One region of the Bacillus sp. 41-22 genome, then DNA from elsewhere that is predicted to be linked to it. Evidence: a T-box and tRNA genes for the amino acid it is inferred to sense, from the RefSeq annotation. Region 1 holds a T-box; the other holds one or more tRNA genes.
The links. The T-box of region 1 lies ahead of argS (arginine--tRNA ligase). A T-box ahead of a tRNA ligase gene usually reads a tRNA of that ligase, here a tRNA-Arg.
Positions count from the first base shown of each region.

Region 2: it has a tRNA-Arg gene. The T-box ahead of argS (arginine--tRNA ligase) is inferred to sense a tRNA for this amino acid. The anticodon was not compared.

Region 1 is NZ_CP084035.1:2,082,918-2,090,867, reverse strand. It holds gene LCF45_RS10745 (bacteriocin-processing peptidase family protein) at 1-1,378, opposite strand, end outside; gene LCF45_RS10740 (endonuclease/exonuclease/phosphatase family protein) at 1,746-2,540, opposite strand; gene LCF45_RS10735 (class I SAM-dependent methyltransferase) at 2,534-3,418, opposite strand; gene LCF45_RS10725 (DUF2085 domain-containing protein) at 3,764-4,105, opposite strand; gene argS (arginine--tRNA ligase) at 4,240-5,928, opposite strand; T-box leader at 5,974-6,188, opposite strand; gene LCF45_RS10715 (class I SAM-dependent methyltransferase) at 6,229-7,005, opposite strand; gene LCF45_RS10710 (BrxA/BrxB family bacilliredoxin) at 7,055-7,489, opposite strand; gene LCF45_RS10705 (thiol-disulfide oxidoreductase DCC family protein) at 7,572-7,950, opposite strand, start outside.
Region 2 is NZ_CP084035.1:4,880,793-4,888,742, forward strand. It holds gene LCF45_RS25200 (phosphoglycerate kinase) at 1-860, opposite strand, end outside; gene gap (type I glyceraldehyde-3-phosphate dehydrogenase) at 1,000-2,004, opposite strand; gene cggR (gapA transcriptional regulator CggR) at 2,031-3,059, opposite strand; gene LCF45_RS25215 (glutaredoxin family protein) at 3,195-3,440, opposite strand; gene rpoN (RNA polymerase factor sigma-54) at 3,450-4,757, opposite strand; gene LCF45_RS25225 (hypothetical protein) at 5,268-5,534, opposite strand; tRNA gene LCF45_RS25230 (tRNA-Arg) at 5,935-6,010, opposite strand; gene LCF45_RS25235 (hypothetical protein) at 6,367-6,567, opposite strand; gene LCF45_RS25240 (DUF1657 domain-containing protein) at 7,478-7,684, shown strand; gene LCF45_RS25245 (YhcN/YlaJ family sporulation lipoprotein) at 7,791-7,950, shown strand, end outside.

The DNA.
Region 1 (7,950 bases):
CTTTCTCATTTAAAAATGAAAGTTGTTCCATTCTATCTTTTGGTATAAACGTAATAGCTAAACAATCTGTATAACGATATTTTTCTTGCAACTTATCATATTCCACAAGAATCGGTTCCAAGAAATTCGGATCTTGAATATAAAAAGCTTGCAGTACATCGTCATAACCAGAAAGCACTTGTACATGGGAAGCGTGCTCAATATCTATACTTAATAAAACGGGAATACCTTGATTGAGTAATCTCTTATAATTTTCCTCATTCCCTTGAAAATAACGATATTCGTAACCTTGCTCTTCTATATATGTAACTGTATCTGAAAACTTAGAACCTGTTACATCAAAAATATGTTGTGCAATTTCATCTTGCGTACGTTTTTCTCCCCATACCCCTAACATCATTTCCAAACTTGTCGGAACGCAATAGTTATCCTTTTGTACAACCGGAACTATCGGTAAACGAACCTTTTTTCCATCAGGATTTTTTTCTATATGATGATATAGAGAATTTTTTAAACTCTTTTCACTTTTCAATAGTGCTTGCAAATCGTGAATATTATTCATTTTATAAAATGCTTCTGCACGTAAATGTATAAAATAAGTTGTATATGCATGATGCGGAAGCATATGATTGATTTTATCTATTACCGCTAACATTTCTTCATAGCGCTCTAAATCTAATAAATATTTTACTTTTTCAAAATAGAAATATGGTACTTGAGGGAACTTTGCAATCGCATCATTAATGAGTTGTAACGCTCGCTGCTGTTCACCTTTATATGCATATAATTGCGCCAATAAGTACGTAGCTAACTCTTCACAATCTTTATGCTGCTGACCGGATAAAAGTTGTTCCTCTGCCTTCTCCCACTCACCAGTCTGTATATATAAGTAACCCCATTTATCAAAAACTGCACGCGTACTATGCTTTTCCGCCTTTTGCATATAGGCATAGGCCTCTTCATTTCGCTTCATATCTAGCAAACATCTAACTAACGTAAAGTATGTTTTCGTTAAAACATCCGCATCAGTTTCCTCTTCATTTACCTTTTCCAAAGAATCTTTTAACAATTGTTCAGCATCAAGGATTTTACGCTCATCAATTAATTCATCACAATATAAAGAGAGCGTTCTCATATTTGGGAATTTTTTATAAGTATAACGAATTAAAAAGGAGCTATATTGATGCATCAAACCTTCATCAGCAAGACGAATTAATGTATCAAACTCCTTAGGTGACGAGACGTTAGAAAGCCAGTTCTTCACGTATGATAACTTATTCGTTTCTTTTATATGCGCAATTTCATTATTTATCTCATGTAATCCATCTAGGAATCTCTTTTCTTTCAAACAAATCTCTAATTGCTTAAAATCTAGCATGCATTCACCTCAAATTATTATTTATACTGCCATTTGCAAGCAGTATTCTAACCTACTTGCTTAGATTTTACACATCATATAGTATGCATTCAACTAAAACCTCATATAATGAACGATATTATTTAATATTATTCAAGTTTATAACTAAATATCTTAAAAACGATACTTTTTCTCGTTATTTTGTTTAATTTGATGAAATAACATATATTATTCGAAGATGGGTTTTATCTTCTTTTTTGAGGCTTCATTCAGTGGATGAAATTATATTAACGATTTCCTGAATATCTATTGTAACTTACAATAGATCAACGATTTGATAAGATATATCGATTTACCTAAAAAAATGACAATCATCCTATCTTTTATTTCACTTATCAAATTTTAAATCTATAAAAACACCGTAATGATCACTTGGAAATACGTGTGATGAAGTTAATGCTAAATCTCCAAATACAGATACATTTTCTATATTTAGAGATTCAAACGAATCCTTCTCTTGTATCAAAATCCAATCATATCGTTCTTCTTGCTTTTCATCCCCTATTAAATTTGTATTCTTTCCATAATCTAAAGTTGGCTGAGCAAGAATGTTATCTTGATTTTCTTTAAGCTGAGCCACGTCTATCCATTGATTACTTATTAAGTATTGATGCACCCCTGAATGTGGTTCATCATTAAAATCACCACATAATAATTCGTAGCCACTACCTCTGTTTTTAATCCAATTATTCACCGTATCCAATTGCTCTTTTCTTACCTTACTAGATTTCCAATTTAAATGAACATTCGTTATCCCGAGCTTATACTCTTTATATTTTAACATAATTCGAATGGCACAATAATTCGATTCCTCTATATCTGTTTCCCAAATAGCTTCTTCAGCTAAAATAGGAACTTTACTTAAAAAAGCTAGGCCTTCATCTGGAGAATCTGGATACTCTTTAAATACACAGACCGGATATCCAGATTGATCCGCTATATACTGCGCAACATTTTTCTTCAATTCATACTTAGCACAACTTCCCACTTCCTGTAGAGCAAGAATATGCGGGGAAATATTGCGAACCTCCTCACAAATGGCTTCTAATCTCTCAAACCAAAAACTCTCGTGATTCCATATATTGAAAGTAGCAATTCGAATTACATCACTACAATTTAACATTTTATTTCACCAAATGTAATTTTCATATTCGGAGCATAAACTAAAGATGCATGTATATGAAACACTTCAAAAAATCGTAGTTCTGCTTCATATTGAGCGAGCGCTTCAGCAAATGTTAATCCCCGACTCATTAAACGTTCTATAAATTGCTGTTTATCACCCGGATTGCCTGCAATCCCCTCTTCTTTTAGAGAATTATATAATCCTTGCTTATCATTTTGATTTAAATTAGAATCTAAAAAATTCACTTTATCACTTACTCTACATTCAATATTTTTAACACCCAATTCACTTAAATACATAGGTATTTTCATACCGATATTTCCATCTTTACCGTTTCTCTGTGTATCTCTTTCAAATAATCTCTGCAAAACACCTAGCTGGATAATTTCCGATTGATTCTCTCCATCTAATACGTATGAAGACATATTTGACATCCAATGTGGTTCAAAACAGATTATTTTACCACCTTGTTTAATTGAATGTATCATCTTCTCTAGCATCGTTTTTGGGGAACTCATATGTAATAAGAAAGCATGACTGACAGCTATATCATATTTATTTTTCAATTCAATTTCTGTCGCATCCCCCTCAATAAATTCTGTTTCATATGGGAGTGCACGAAACAACTCTCTCGCTTCAGCTATTAATGTTTCTCCCCTATCAATCCCTGTATACTTTGATCCAATTGGAAGTAAAGGCAACAAAATTAAACCTAAATAACCATATCCACAACCATAATCAACAATATGTATAGGATCAGTAATCTTCCAAACTGAATTGACTAAAAAACTTAAATAATCATCGTTATAATATAAATCTCTCGTATTTCTTAAATATGCTAGCTTACTATTCCAATCATACTCTTCCAGGTCCAACACCTCCTTTTATATACAAAACTAAAGTTCTCCATTTAATAGTCACATTCCTACACTTCTAATAAAAAAAGCTAGTATACCTTAAACGATACACTAACTTTCCCACTCACATAATTTAACAATTACAATCAGTATAATCAGTACAAGCTAATGTACTGCAATCACAGTTTCTATGTTCGTCATTTCTTTTTAGGTGAAAATAGAGTAACACAATAAATATTGTACAAATAACAAAAGCAATTACTGCTTCTATATTTCTTTCATGAATGAGAAAACTAATCCCGCTTCCTCCTGAAATAAGAATTAGAACTGAGTAAATTCAAAACATGTAAAGTTCTCCTTCCATTAATATATGCTTTTAGATGTTATCCATATAATGCTAGAGGCAATAAATAGCCCCATACCATTACCGCTTAATAAACCGGTCGTTACTCTTAGTAAATTTGTGCTGCTTCTCCATTTCCATTTTTGGGTGAATCCATCAATAAGTAACGGAATTTGAGCGGAAAATGATAGTATTATTGCAAGTAGAAACGAAGGTGTCATATAAAAATAAATTGGAAACATTAAAATACCGATAAGCATGCCTGTACAACGCGCACATAAAGGTATGTATTTTTGTAGTTTAAGGAAACTTCTTTCCGATCTTCTATGACAAGGAATTTGTAAAATAAAAGTTCGAATCAATATGAATCACCCTCTCTAAATAGATTTTAATTGATTTTGCAAAAAAATTATATATCCAATAAAAAAACAAACCAGGTTCATACTAGACCCGGTTTGTCAGTTTATTACTAAGTTCATAATAATTCTTTTCATATTTACATCTCCTCAGGTGCCCCTACCCCAAGTAAACGTAATCCCTCTTTTAATACAACCGTCACAGCGTAAGCTAATGCGAGTCTACTCTCTTTCTCTTCGTTCTCTTCTAATATACGAACATTTCCATAATATTTATTGAACGCTTGTGCTACATCTAATACGTATTTTGAAATAGTAGATGGCTCATTTTTGTTGAAGGCCGCTTCAATTACTTGCGGGAATTTATTAAGTAATTTTACGACACTCCAGCTATAATCATCTTTTAATGCAAACGTACAAGTTTCAAATTCTACACTTTCTTTTCTTAAAATTGAACAAGCACGCGCATGTGTGTACTGTACATATGGTCCTGTTTCTCCTTCAAATTTCAACATATTTTCTAATGAGAATTCGATATTATGCATACGCTCATTTTTTAAATCGTGGAAGATAACCGCTCCAACACCGACTTGTTTTGCCACGTCTTCTTTTTGTTTTAAATTCGGATTTTTCTCTTCAATATTTTGTTCCGCAAGCGCAACAGCTTCTTCTAACACTTCTTCTAATAAAATAATTCTGCCCTTACGTGTCGACATTTTCTTACCATCTTTTAATATGAACCCGAACGGTACATGTTCCATTCCATCAACCCAAGTATAGCCTAGCTTTTTTAATACAGTGAAAAATTGATTAAAATGTAAACTTTGTTCTGGTCCAACTACATAAAGTGCTTTATCAAATCCATATGTGTTTTGGCGATATAAAGCCGCCGTTAAATCACGTGTTGCGTAAATAGTTGCACCATCTGATTTTCTAATTAAGCATGGCGGCATACCTTCTTTTTCTAAATTAACGACTAATGCGCCTTCTGATTCTTCAAGTAAATCGTGCTCTTCTAAAATCCCAATAAAGTCTTCCATTTTATCGTTATAGAAAGCTTCTCCTTGAAAGTTTGTAAATTCCACACCGAGAAGTTCATAAATACGAGAAAATTCTTTTAAAGACTCATAACGGAACCAATTCCAAAGTTCGACTGCTTCTTCATTTCCTTCTTCTAGTTTTTTAAACCATGATCGTCCTTCTTCTTCTAGTTCTTTGTTCTCTTTTGCTTCTTCATGAAACTGAACATATAACTTAAATAACTCACGTATCGGATCCTCTTTAACTAACTCTTCATTTCCCCATTTTTTATATGCGGTAATTAACTTTCCAAACTGCGTGCCCCAATCGCCAATATAATTGATTCCGACAACTTCATACCCACATTTTTCGGCGATATGTTTCAGCGAATTACCAATCATTGTAGAACGTAAATGCCCCATTGAAAAAGGTTTCGCGATATTAGGAGAGGAATAATCGATAACTACCGTTTTTTCACATCCAAAGTGATTTTGACCGTACTCTTCTTTCTCCGCTAAAATTATTTTTAATACTTCATCACTTACTGTTTCACGATTAAAAAATACATTTACATAAGGACCAACAGCCTCTACTTTCGTAAAGAACGGATCATTTAATTTCTCCGCCAATTCCTTCGCTATAATAGCTGGTGATTTTTTATATTGCTTCGCTAGTGAAAAGCATGGGAACGCTGCATCTCCGAATTCATCTTGTTTTGGTGTTTCGATTAAATCTAAAATTTGATTTTGTGTTAATTCATTCGTAAAAATATTCGATAAACTTTTCGCAAACTGCGTTTTATAATTCATACTATAACCTCCTTATTTTTTAAAACACAAAAAACTCGTCTCTAAAAAAGAGACGAGTTTTAACCCGTGGTACCACCCTTGTTGTTCATTTCGAACCACTTTCCCGTTTATAACGAGGACAGGGGGCCTCGGCTTACTCTACTATTCGTTCAAGAAGCATCTCCGAAGTGCGCTTCATCTTTTTCTTCTGCACTAGGCTCACACCATCCCTAGCTCGCTTTCCTTCTGAAAAAGACTACTCTCTTCATCACAGACAGTATATTTAATTAATTATTGCTTATTATACATCTTTTCAAACAATTAGCAAGGATCAATTACACCAAAGTGAAACTTAGCACTTTTTCTTTTGTATACGTGAAAATTATGTTTTTCAAATCTAGAACTACGGAAATGATCTTTCAGAACGACACGCTTTCTCGCCACACGCTTCGCTTCCGCAATTGTTTCGTCAGTAATATCATGATACAAAGCGAAGTGTTTTAATCCTTTAATTCCATCTGATTCTATGACAGTTTCTTCGAACATTGGATCAAGGTAAACGACATCATAACTATTATCTTCACATTGTTTTAAAAATGAGTAATGCTCCGTTTGCTTCACATCGATTCGTTGCATTGCCTCATCAATTTCAGAAACAGATGAAGACCATGTTTTTAAACCATTTCCCATAATATAAGCCATATATTCATTGCCTTCAAGTCCCGTTACTTTTCCGCTTTCACCAACAATATAACTAGCTACAATACTATCTGATGCCATACCGAGCGTACAATCTAATACTGTCATTCCGCTCTCTAATTTAGCAGCTTGTACAAACGGATCGTGCTCTCCGCGCATTAACCTTTTCACACGAAACATCGCTGAGTTTGGATGAAAGAAAAACGACTCTTCCGTACCTTTTGGATAAATGGCTAATCGATTTTTCCCTACGACAAGTACATCTTGTTCATACTGCTCATGCAGTTTATGTACTGGTATGTCATTACGTTTAACGAAAGAAAGATTTAATTCTGCTGCTACCTTGTTTGCATAATCTTTCATTTCTTTATTTGTTCTTCCTGCTGTTGTTACTATCATTTTTTCACCTCTATATAAAGAAAAGAGGGAGATTCACTCTCCCCCTACTTTAGCAATTCTTTTCGAAAGCTTGTTCTAAGTTTGTAATAATTTCGTCCATTGTTGCGCCTTCAATTTCATGACGGTGAATGAAGTGAACAACTTCTTTTCCTTTTAGTAATGCCATAGATGGTGAAGATGGAGGAATTTCTCCGAAGTATTCACGCATTTTTACAGTAGCATCTTTATCTTGACCTGCAAATACAGTTACAAGATGATCAGGTTGTTTTTCAGCACGTACAACCGCTTGACCTGCTGATGGACGTGCTAAACCAGCTGCACAACCACAAACAGAGTTTACAACTACTAAAGTTGTACCTGATGCATTCTCCATAAATTCTGTTACAGCTTCTTCTGTAGTTAACTCTTCAAATCCAGAACGCACTAACTCTTGGCGCATTGGAATTACCATTTGACGCATGTATTCTTCATATGCATTTGACATCTTGTATCTCTCCTTCAACTTTCATTCCAAATTTATCATATCACGCTCTATTAATAGGTGCAAAAGAAAGATAACGATGATTTCATTTTTTTGTAGGGATTTCACAAACCCCTTCACGACAGTGTCCAACTGGGACAAGTTTTCTATTGTTGGCAATATAATCGTATACTTTACTTCCAAATCCAAGTACGATAGATAGTTTTATAAAAGGTACTGCAAACCAATAAGATGGAACGGCCTTTGCTAATACGTTAATGCTATGAATTCCGTCATACCACTTATTATTTTTTAAAATATACAATCTTTGTTCCATCTTACTTTGTAATTCTTGAGAAAGTTCATACTTCTCAACTACATCTTCATCTCGAAATGAAACAAATTTCATCTTACCCTTTTTATCTAATCTTTTCGTACGTTCTGCAACCGCCGTACACATCGGGCACCAACTATCATAGAAAACA
Region 2 (7,950 bases), 2.5 Mb from region 1:
GGGATAGAGTCGATACCAACGATTTGAGTTGTTGCAGTTTCAGAGAATTCCTCTGTGATTACAACATCAACTGGCATATAGAAGTTTACGCCTTTTTCTTTTGCAAGTTGCATAAATTCTTTAGCTAGTTCAATTTTGTCGTTTTCACATAGAGATAGACCAATTTCATGACCTAATGCTTTAACGAATGTGTAAGCAAGTCCGCCACCGATGATTAAGTTATCTACTTTGTCTAATAGATGACGAATTACACCGATTTTATCTTTTACTTTCGCACCACCGATGATAGCTGTGAATGGACGTTCTGGGTTAGAAAGTGCTTTACCTAATACATCTAACTCTTTTTCCATTAATAAACCAGATACTGCTGGTAGGTAGTCTGCGATTCCTGCTGTAGAAGCGTGAGCACGGTGAGCTGCACCGAATGCATCGTTTACGAAGATATCAGCAAGAGCTGCAAATTCTTTCGCAAGTTCTGCATCGTTCTTTTCTTCGCCCGCATAGAAACGTACGTTTTCAAGAACTAATACGTCGCCTTCGTTCATTGCTGCAACCATTTCTTGTGCAACTGGTCCGAATGCTTCGTCCGCTTTTTTAACATCTTTACCAAGAAGCTCGCCTAAACGTGCTGCTACTGGAGTAAGACGTAATTCTTCTACTGCTTGACCTTTTGGACGGCCTAAATGACTTGCTAAAATTACTTTCGCACCTTGCTCTATTAAATATTGAATTGTAGGAAGAGCTGCACGGATACGAGTTTCATCTGTAATTTTGCCTTCTTTCATAGGTACGTTGAAATCAACGCGGCAAAATACACGCTTACCTTTTAAATCTACGTCACGAATTGATTTTTTGTTCATTGGATTTCCCTCCGACTACTAGTTAGGATTGACAAAACCCATTCAAAAGCTTAACACATTTGCTTCTAAAACGAAAGAAGAGAGAGAGGGAACAAACCCTCTCCCTCGTTTTGTCATTGATTGCTTATATACTTAAGAATTAAAGACCTTTAGAAGTCATGTATGCAGCTAGGTCTACTACGCGGTTAGAGTAACCAGTTTCGTTATCGTACCAAGAAAGTACTTTAACCATGTTACCTTCCATTACCATTGTAGATAATGCATCGATTGTAGAAGAAGCTGTACATCCGTTATAGTCGATAGATACTAATGGCTCTTCGCTGTATCCAAGGATACCTTTTAATTCGCCTTCAGAAGCTGCTTTGAATGCTGCGTTTACATCTTCAACTGTTACTTCTTTGTCAAGTTCAACAACTAAGTCAACAAGAGAAACGTTAGCAGTTGGAACACGTACAGCGCCGCCGTTTAATTTACCTTTAAGTTCTGGTAATACTAATGCTACAGCTTTAGCAGCACCAGTAGATGTTGGGATCATGTTTTCAGCTGCTGCACGAGCACGACGTAAATCTTTGTGTGGTAAGTCTAAGATTTGTTGGTCGTTAGTGTAAGAGTGAATTGTTGTCATCATTCCGCGTTTTACGCCGAATTTTTCGTTTAATACTTTAGCGAATGGAGCTAGACAGTTTGTAGTACAAGAAGCATTAGATACTACGTTGTGGTTAGCTGCATCGTATTGTTCATGGTTAACACCCATAACTACAGTGATATCTTCGTCAGAAGCTGGAGCTGAGATGATAACTTTCTTAACTGATCCACCTAAGTGTTTCTCAGCGTCTGATTTTTTAGTGAAACGGCCAGTAGATTCTACTACTACTTCTACTCCGTAGTCGCTCCATGGTAATTGAGCTGGGTCACGCTCAGCGATAACTTTAATTTCTTTACCGTTAACAACGATGCTGTTTTCGTTAGCAGATACTTCTGCATTTAAAGTTCCGTGAACTGTATCATATTTTAAAAGGTGAGCTAATGTTTTAGCATCTGTTAAGTCGTTGATTGCTACTACTTCTACCTCAGAGTTGTTAAGAGCTGCGCGGAATACGTTACGTCCGATACGTCCAAATCCATTAATACCAATTTTAGTCATTTAAATTTCCTCCTTGGGGGATTATATTAAAGGGTAATACCCTTTGTTAATTGTTTTGCTGCACCTTCATCTGTAATTAGAATTGAAGTGTGCCCTTGCTTTATTACAGCCTGTATTGCTTTTGCTTTTGAAGAACCTCCAGCGACTGCGACAACGTGAGATACATGTTGTAAATCTTCAAGTTGCATACCAACTGTTCTTACTTTATGAACAACATTTCCTTGTTCATTAAAGTAGTAACCGAAAGCTTCGCCAACTGCTTCGCTTGCCTGAATCTTTAACCAATCTGCTTCTGAAGTATTTCTGCGACGTGCCATTGTTAACGCATCACCAATTCCATGAATGACGATATTGGAAGATCGAATCAACTCAAGAACTTCTTTCACGGAGGGCTCGGTTACAATAGACGCATATGCTTCGCTACTAACGTGATCTGGAACATACAATAAGCGATAATTACTCATCGTATTTTGTGCCATTTTGGCGCAAATGGTATTGGCTTCTAACTCGACACCTTCTCCAATTCCACCACGTGCTGGGACAAATAGCATATGTAAATCTTTGCAATCAAGTTGCATCATGTCCGCAGCAGCAGCTAGCGTAGTTCCTCCAGCCACAGCAACGATATTATTCACTGTCAGACGGTCTTTTATACAAGTCACACAAGCACGGCCCATCTCCAGTTTGACCCAAGGTGATTCATCACTATCACCAGGGACAACGAAAACTTCATCCAAGTCTAATGTTTCCTTAAGTTGTTTTTCTAAAACCTTTAACCCGGAAATTTCTTTCATAAAGTCTTCCAAAGCAAGAACTAAAGCTGTTCCTTCTTCTGTCAAAGTCATTCCAGAAGAAGCGACGTGAACTAAGTTTTGTTCTTTCAAAACTTGAACTTCACTTCGCAATACTCGTTCTGTCATACCGAGACTTGCAGATAAGTTTCTTCTTCCAATCGGCTGCATAAGCCTAATGTACTGAAGCACTTGCATTCTCGTTTGCATAACAGGTAGCAGATCAGGTAATAATTTTTTTGTGTTCTGAATCCATGAGCGCATATCTTTTCTCCTCACTACATCGGTTCATTTCCCTTCGTGGTCAATTTATGTCCCGTAGTGACATTTTGTGTCCCACTTAGGTTAAAAAAATAATCCCTGCTACGTGTATTATTGTAACAGGAGACAGAAACTTATTCAACTCTTAACTGCATTGTTTATATAGTTTATTATGACACCTTTGTGAATGTTACCATATTCTACTTGTCTTCCGCCTATTTCTACAACAGGAATCATTAGATGGTATTTCTCTAAAAGGTCATTATCTTCATATATATCTATTTCCTCAATTTGAAAAGAATATTCATATTGTACTTCTTTTAAAACTTGTTTCGCCTTCACGCAAAGACCACAATCTTTTTTTGTATATAGTACAACCTTCATCTTCTTCACCTATCCAATTGTTTTTCTTAGAGACGAAGCAGGAATATGCATTTGTTCTCTATACTTCGCAACCGTTCTTCGAGAAATAACGATTTCATGCTCTTCTTCTAATAATTTTGAAATCTTTTGATCCGAAAGTGGCTTTTTCTTATTTTCTGCTCCAACAAGCGTTTGAATGAATTGTTTCACACGCTTTGTAGAAACCGCCTCATCTTCCGTCGTAGAAATAGAATTACTAAAGAATGATTTCATCTCAAATAAACCGTACGGCGTTTGCACATATTTATTACGCGTTGCACGACTAATTGTAGACTCATGCACACCTAACTCTTCCGCCACCTCTTTTAATGCAAGTGGTTTTAAATACTCTGGACCTCCCCAGAAGAAATCATGCTGTTTTTCCATAATAATATTCATCACTTGTAAGAGTGTTTGTTTTCTCTGTTTCAAACTGCGCATAATCCATTGCACATGCTGATACTTCTCCGATACGTAAGAAGCCACTTCACTTTCACTATTATTTAGTAACGCACTATACTCAGAGTGAATTTCAATTCTTGGCATATTTCTCTCATTCATCTGTAAAACGAGATGATCGCCATCTTTTTTTACCGCCATATCAGGCACAATATAAAGTGGTTTATCAGAAGAAAATGCAAGACCTGGTTTCGGCTGCAATGATGTAATACAGTTCACCGCATCCTGTAATTCCTCGTTGGTACACTTCAACACTTGAACGAGCTTTCGCCAATCTTTCTTAACGAAATAATTAAAATGATCATCTATAATTTCTTCCGCTAACCCATTTCTTCTTTGTAAGCGCTTCAATTGGATTGATAGACATTCCTGAATATTACGCGCACCTACCCCTGCTGGCTCTAACGATTGAACAAGCTCCACGGAACAGTCCACTACATCAATTGGCGCAGAAAGAAGCTCTGATAACTCTTCATTTGTTTCTTGTAAATAACCATTTCCATCCATGTTCATAATAATGAAAGAAGCTGCTTTTCGCTCTTCTTCATCTATTTTATAATACTGTAGTTGATTTAATAAATGTTGCTGAATCGTTGTAGAATCCACACTGTAGATTTCCATTTGATTCTCGACTTGTTTGCGGGTACTTTTACTTGTGTTAGAGCTCTTTTTCTTCTCCCTCTCAAAACCACCTAACTCAATAAGGGGATTCTCTAACGATTGCTCATACAAAAACTCCGATAATTCTTGTACATTATACTGGAGCATTGTAATCGCTTGCCTTAACTCTTGTGTCATTGCCAAACGTAAGCTTTGTTCTTGTAAAAGACTTGCCTTCAAACTAATCTCCCCCTTGTTTCTATTGTACAATAAGTTTGGTAAAAGGAGAATCCTATCGCAGACACCCATTCCAAAATATTATTAATTTATATGTATTAATGAGATTTACATCTTACAACCTAAATTTGAATAATATTGAAAGAAAATAATAACGCATAAAAGTTATTACCACATACTAATAGTAAATCTTATTATCAGATATAACAAGTGATAATAAAAAAAGGTCTGAACTTATACTTGTAAGTTCAGACCTTTTTTACAATGGCGAGTACATATCGAATATTACACGTTTCTTCACCATTGTCGCATTTTCATTTGATAGATTAATTCCGTTCGTATCCTCTACGAGTACCACACGCACCAAATTCACAGCGTTGCGATTTGCTATAAAGATACTTTCTTGTTTATCTGCTTTGTGTAATTTTCGAATTGTGACTTGGATTACCTCTGAGTTATTTTTCCAGGGTCTATTCTTACAAGTGAACAACATTTATGACATGTACTTTTTACTTAACTGCAATAAATACCTAGCGATGCCGTTATCTTATAAACTTCATTGAAATTTTCATCTTCCATGAAGCCCTCCATGATTTCAGGTATTCCTTTTGCATACGCAACTAACATTTCGAATGCATCATCTTTCGTTATCTTGTGACGAGTCACACTACTGTTATGATGTTCCATCGTTACATAATAGACCTTTTCTCCGCACTCCTCTTCTTCAATACATGTAAGAAACGATTTTATTTCAAATAGCTTGCGAGAACCTTTTTTCATTCTTCTTCTCCTTCATAACGGTCAAGAAAGTCCGATAATGCCAACGAAAGATGATCACTTTTATTAAACTTCAGCTTACTGGCAAAGACGGCTAGCCTGTCCCTATTGCTTTGTGAATCACTACTATCTTACGTTTCATATCTTCGTTCAGCAACTTAACAATACGCTTGTGCAATATATCTCGTTACAATTTCTTTTAGTGCTAAAATCTGTTCTGATTTGAATTGCATTTCACTCTTTAATTCTTTTCATAACGAAAAACCCCCTATACACGATTATTTCTAATCACATACAAGGGGTTTCTTTAGATTTACTATTAATTTTCAACACGTTCTTCACGCTATTATGTGCTATTTACTCAATACTTTTAAATAGAACACATCACAACAACAATACATAACGCGCCCAGAGGGATTCGAACCCCCGGCAGACGTGGTACCGGAAACCACCGCTCTATCCGACTGAGCTATGGGCGCATGATTATTACGATAATATCAACGGTTTGCCTCCGTCTTCTTCCGACTTGTTCTTACCGAAAGTTAAACGTAGGATACGAACACCAACACGTAGACGTTCGCTTCTTTACATATGGATATTATATCCTGACGCTAACCTAATACGCAAGCATAAAAACCTCTTCTACACTAGCTTTAGCGCGCAGTTTTCCTTCTTTCGTTCCCCCTTAATCTACTTAAATCGAAATAGAACGCATATAGGCTCATACTTCATCATATTAAATCTAATCGTCTAGAATTGCATCTCTCGGCATCGCACTTTTCGCATATAGTCTATAAAAAAAAGACAGGCGAAGTGATGCCCGCCCATCTCCGCACTATTTTATATATTTTGATCGCAGGCTAAATATATCTTCCCCTTCACGAATGCCTGCCGATCCCTTCCTCACATTTTTTACGACAGTCCAATTCGGGTTAGTTTCATCACCGATGTTCTGTACTGTAAAGTTGCCGTCACCATATTCTCGGTGACCTTCTGCCAATTTCTCCGTTAAATCATTCTCTTTTGATCTCACCATCTTTGCGCCATCTCCCTTTTTATACAACCCTCTTAAACTGTCCAACCGATCACACGTTCAGTCAATTGGAGATCCTCGTTTTCCGCTTCGATTAATTTTAACACACTGTCGGGGGTAAGTTCCGATAACGGCTGCCCAATCGCATTAGAAACGTTATTTTCTTTGATAGTAGAAACTCGGCGAGGATTGGGTAAAAGACAATTCGCTGGGCTGCGTCAGGACTTCGCGAGAGATCAACCCCCTGATTCAAAAATCACAAATACTATCTCTAAGGGACTCCTGCGACGGCTCAGCGGGGTGGCTTGGAGGGTTCGGAAAATTTTCGTTTGGGTTGGCTTGTGGTGAATAGCGTATTCATTTTGATGAATGACGAATACAACATAAATGACTTTTGTTACTTTCGACTTTCTCTTCTAAACGTTGATTTAAAAGAATTCGCAAGACTTTCGATGAACAAAACAATTCGTAAATGTTTTATGCATTAAAAGAAACGTTGATTTAATAACGTTCTTCTTTCGTGAATGACTTCGATTGAACGAATAAGATAATGAAGATATTATTTTTTTAAAACTGAACACATCCTTTTTTTTACTATACAAGAAAATTTTATTTTAAATTAAAAATAACTACAAGAATAGAAATATATATTTTATTGATATGTTTTTTGTGAATAATTAGAAATTTAACCTCGTGTAATTTTCAGTTACTTTTTAATCTTCAACAGGTAACATACCTACATCATGAATTACATATTATCCTCTTCCATCTTATAAAGCGCCACTATAACACAGAATTCATTGACGCTTGAATCAAAGCTTTAACTTCAAAAACCTAAATTTTCCAATCATAAATTCACCCCAACTCACAAATTATAATCTTTGAATTGATATTCCAAAGGGGGCTTCATTCAATGACTGTAATTACAAAACTAAAGCAAACTGTTTCTGGATTAAAAAGTGCACAAGCTAGCTTAGAGGGATTCGCTCTTGATACGGATAACCAACAAGCAAAGCAACTTTTCCAAACAGCTGCGCAGCAAACACAAACAATTATCGATTCTTTAAACCCGCGTGTTGAAGAAGTCCAGCAAGAAGAACCACAATACACACAGCAATAACCAAAGGTGCCATTGTATCTAATGGTACACAATTTGAGAAAAAGGGTGATATGCAATCATCCTTTTTTCTCAAATTACATAATGCAATAGAAATGGAATGATTATAATGCGAAAACTTGGAATCATAACCGCGTTATTTATGCTCCTATTCGGTTCACTTACCGGATGTGATAATAGCCCGTTAGATAAAAAAGTAAAGAAAGAAGAAGCTAAGCGGGCAGATGAGAAAAAGGGCCCTAAATTAACAAAAATGAGTACAGAATCCT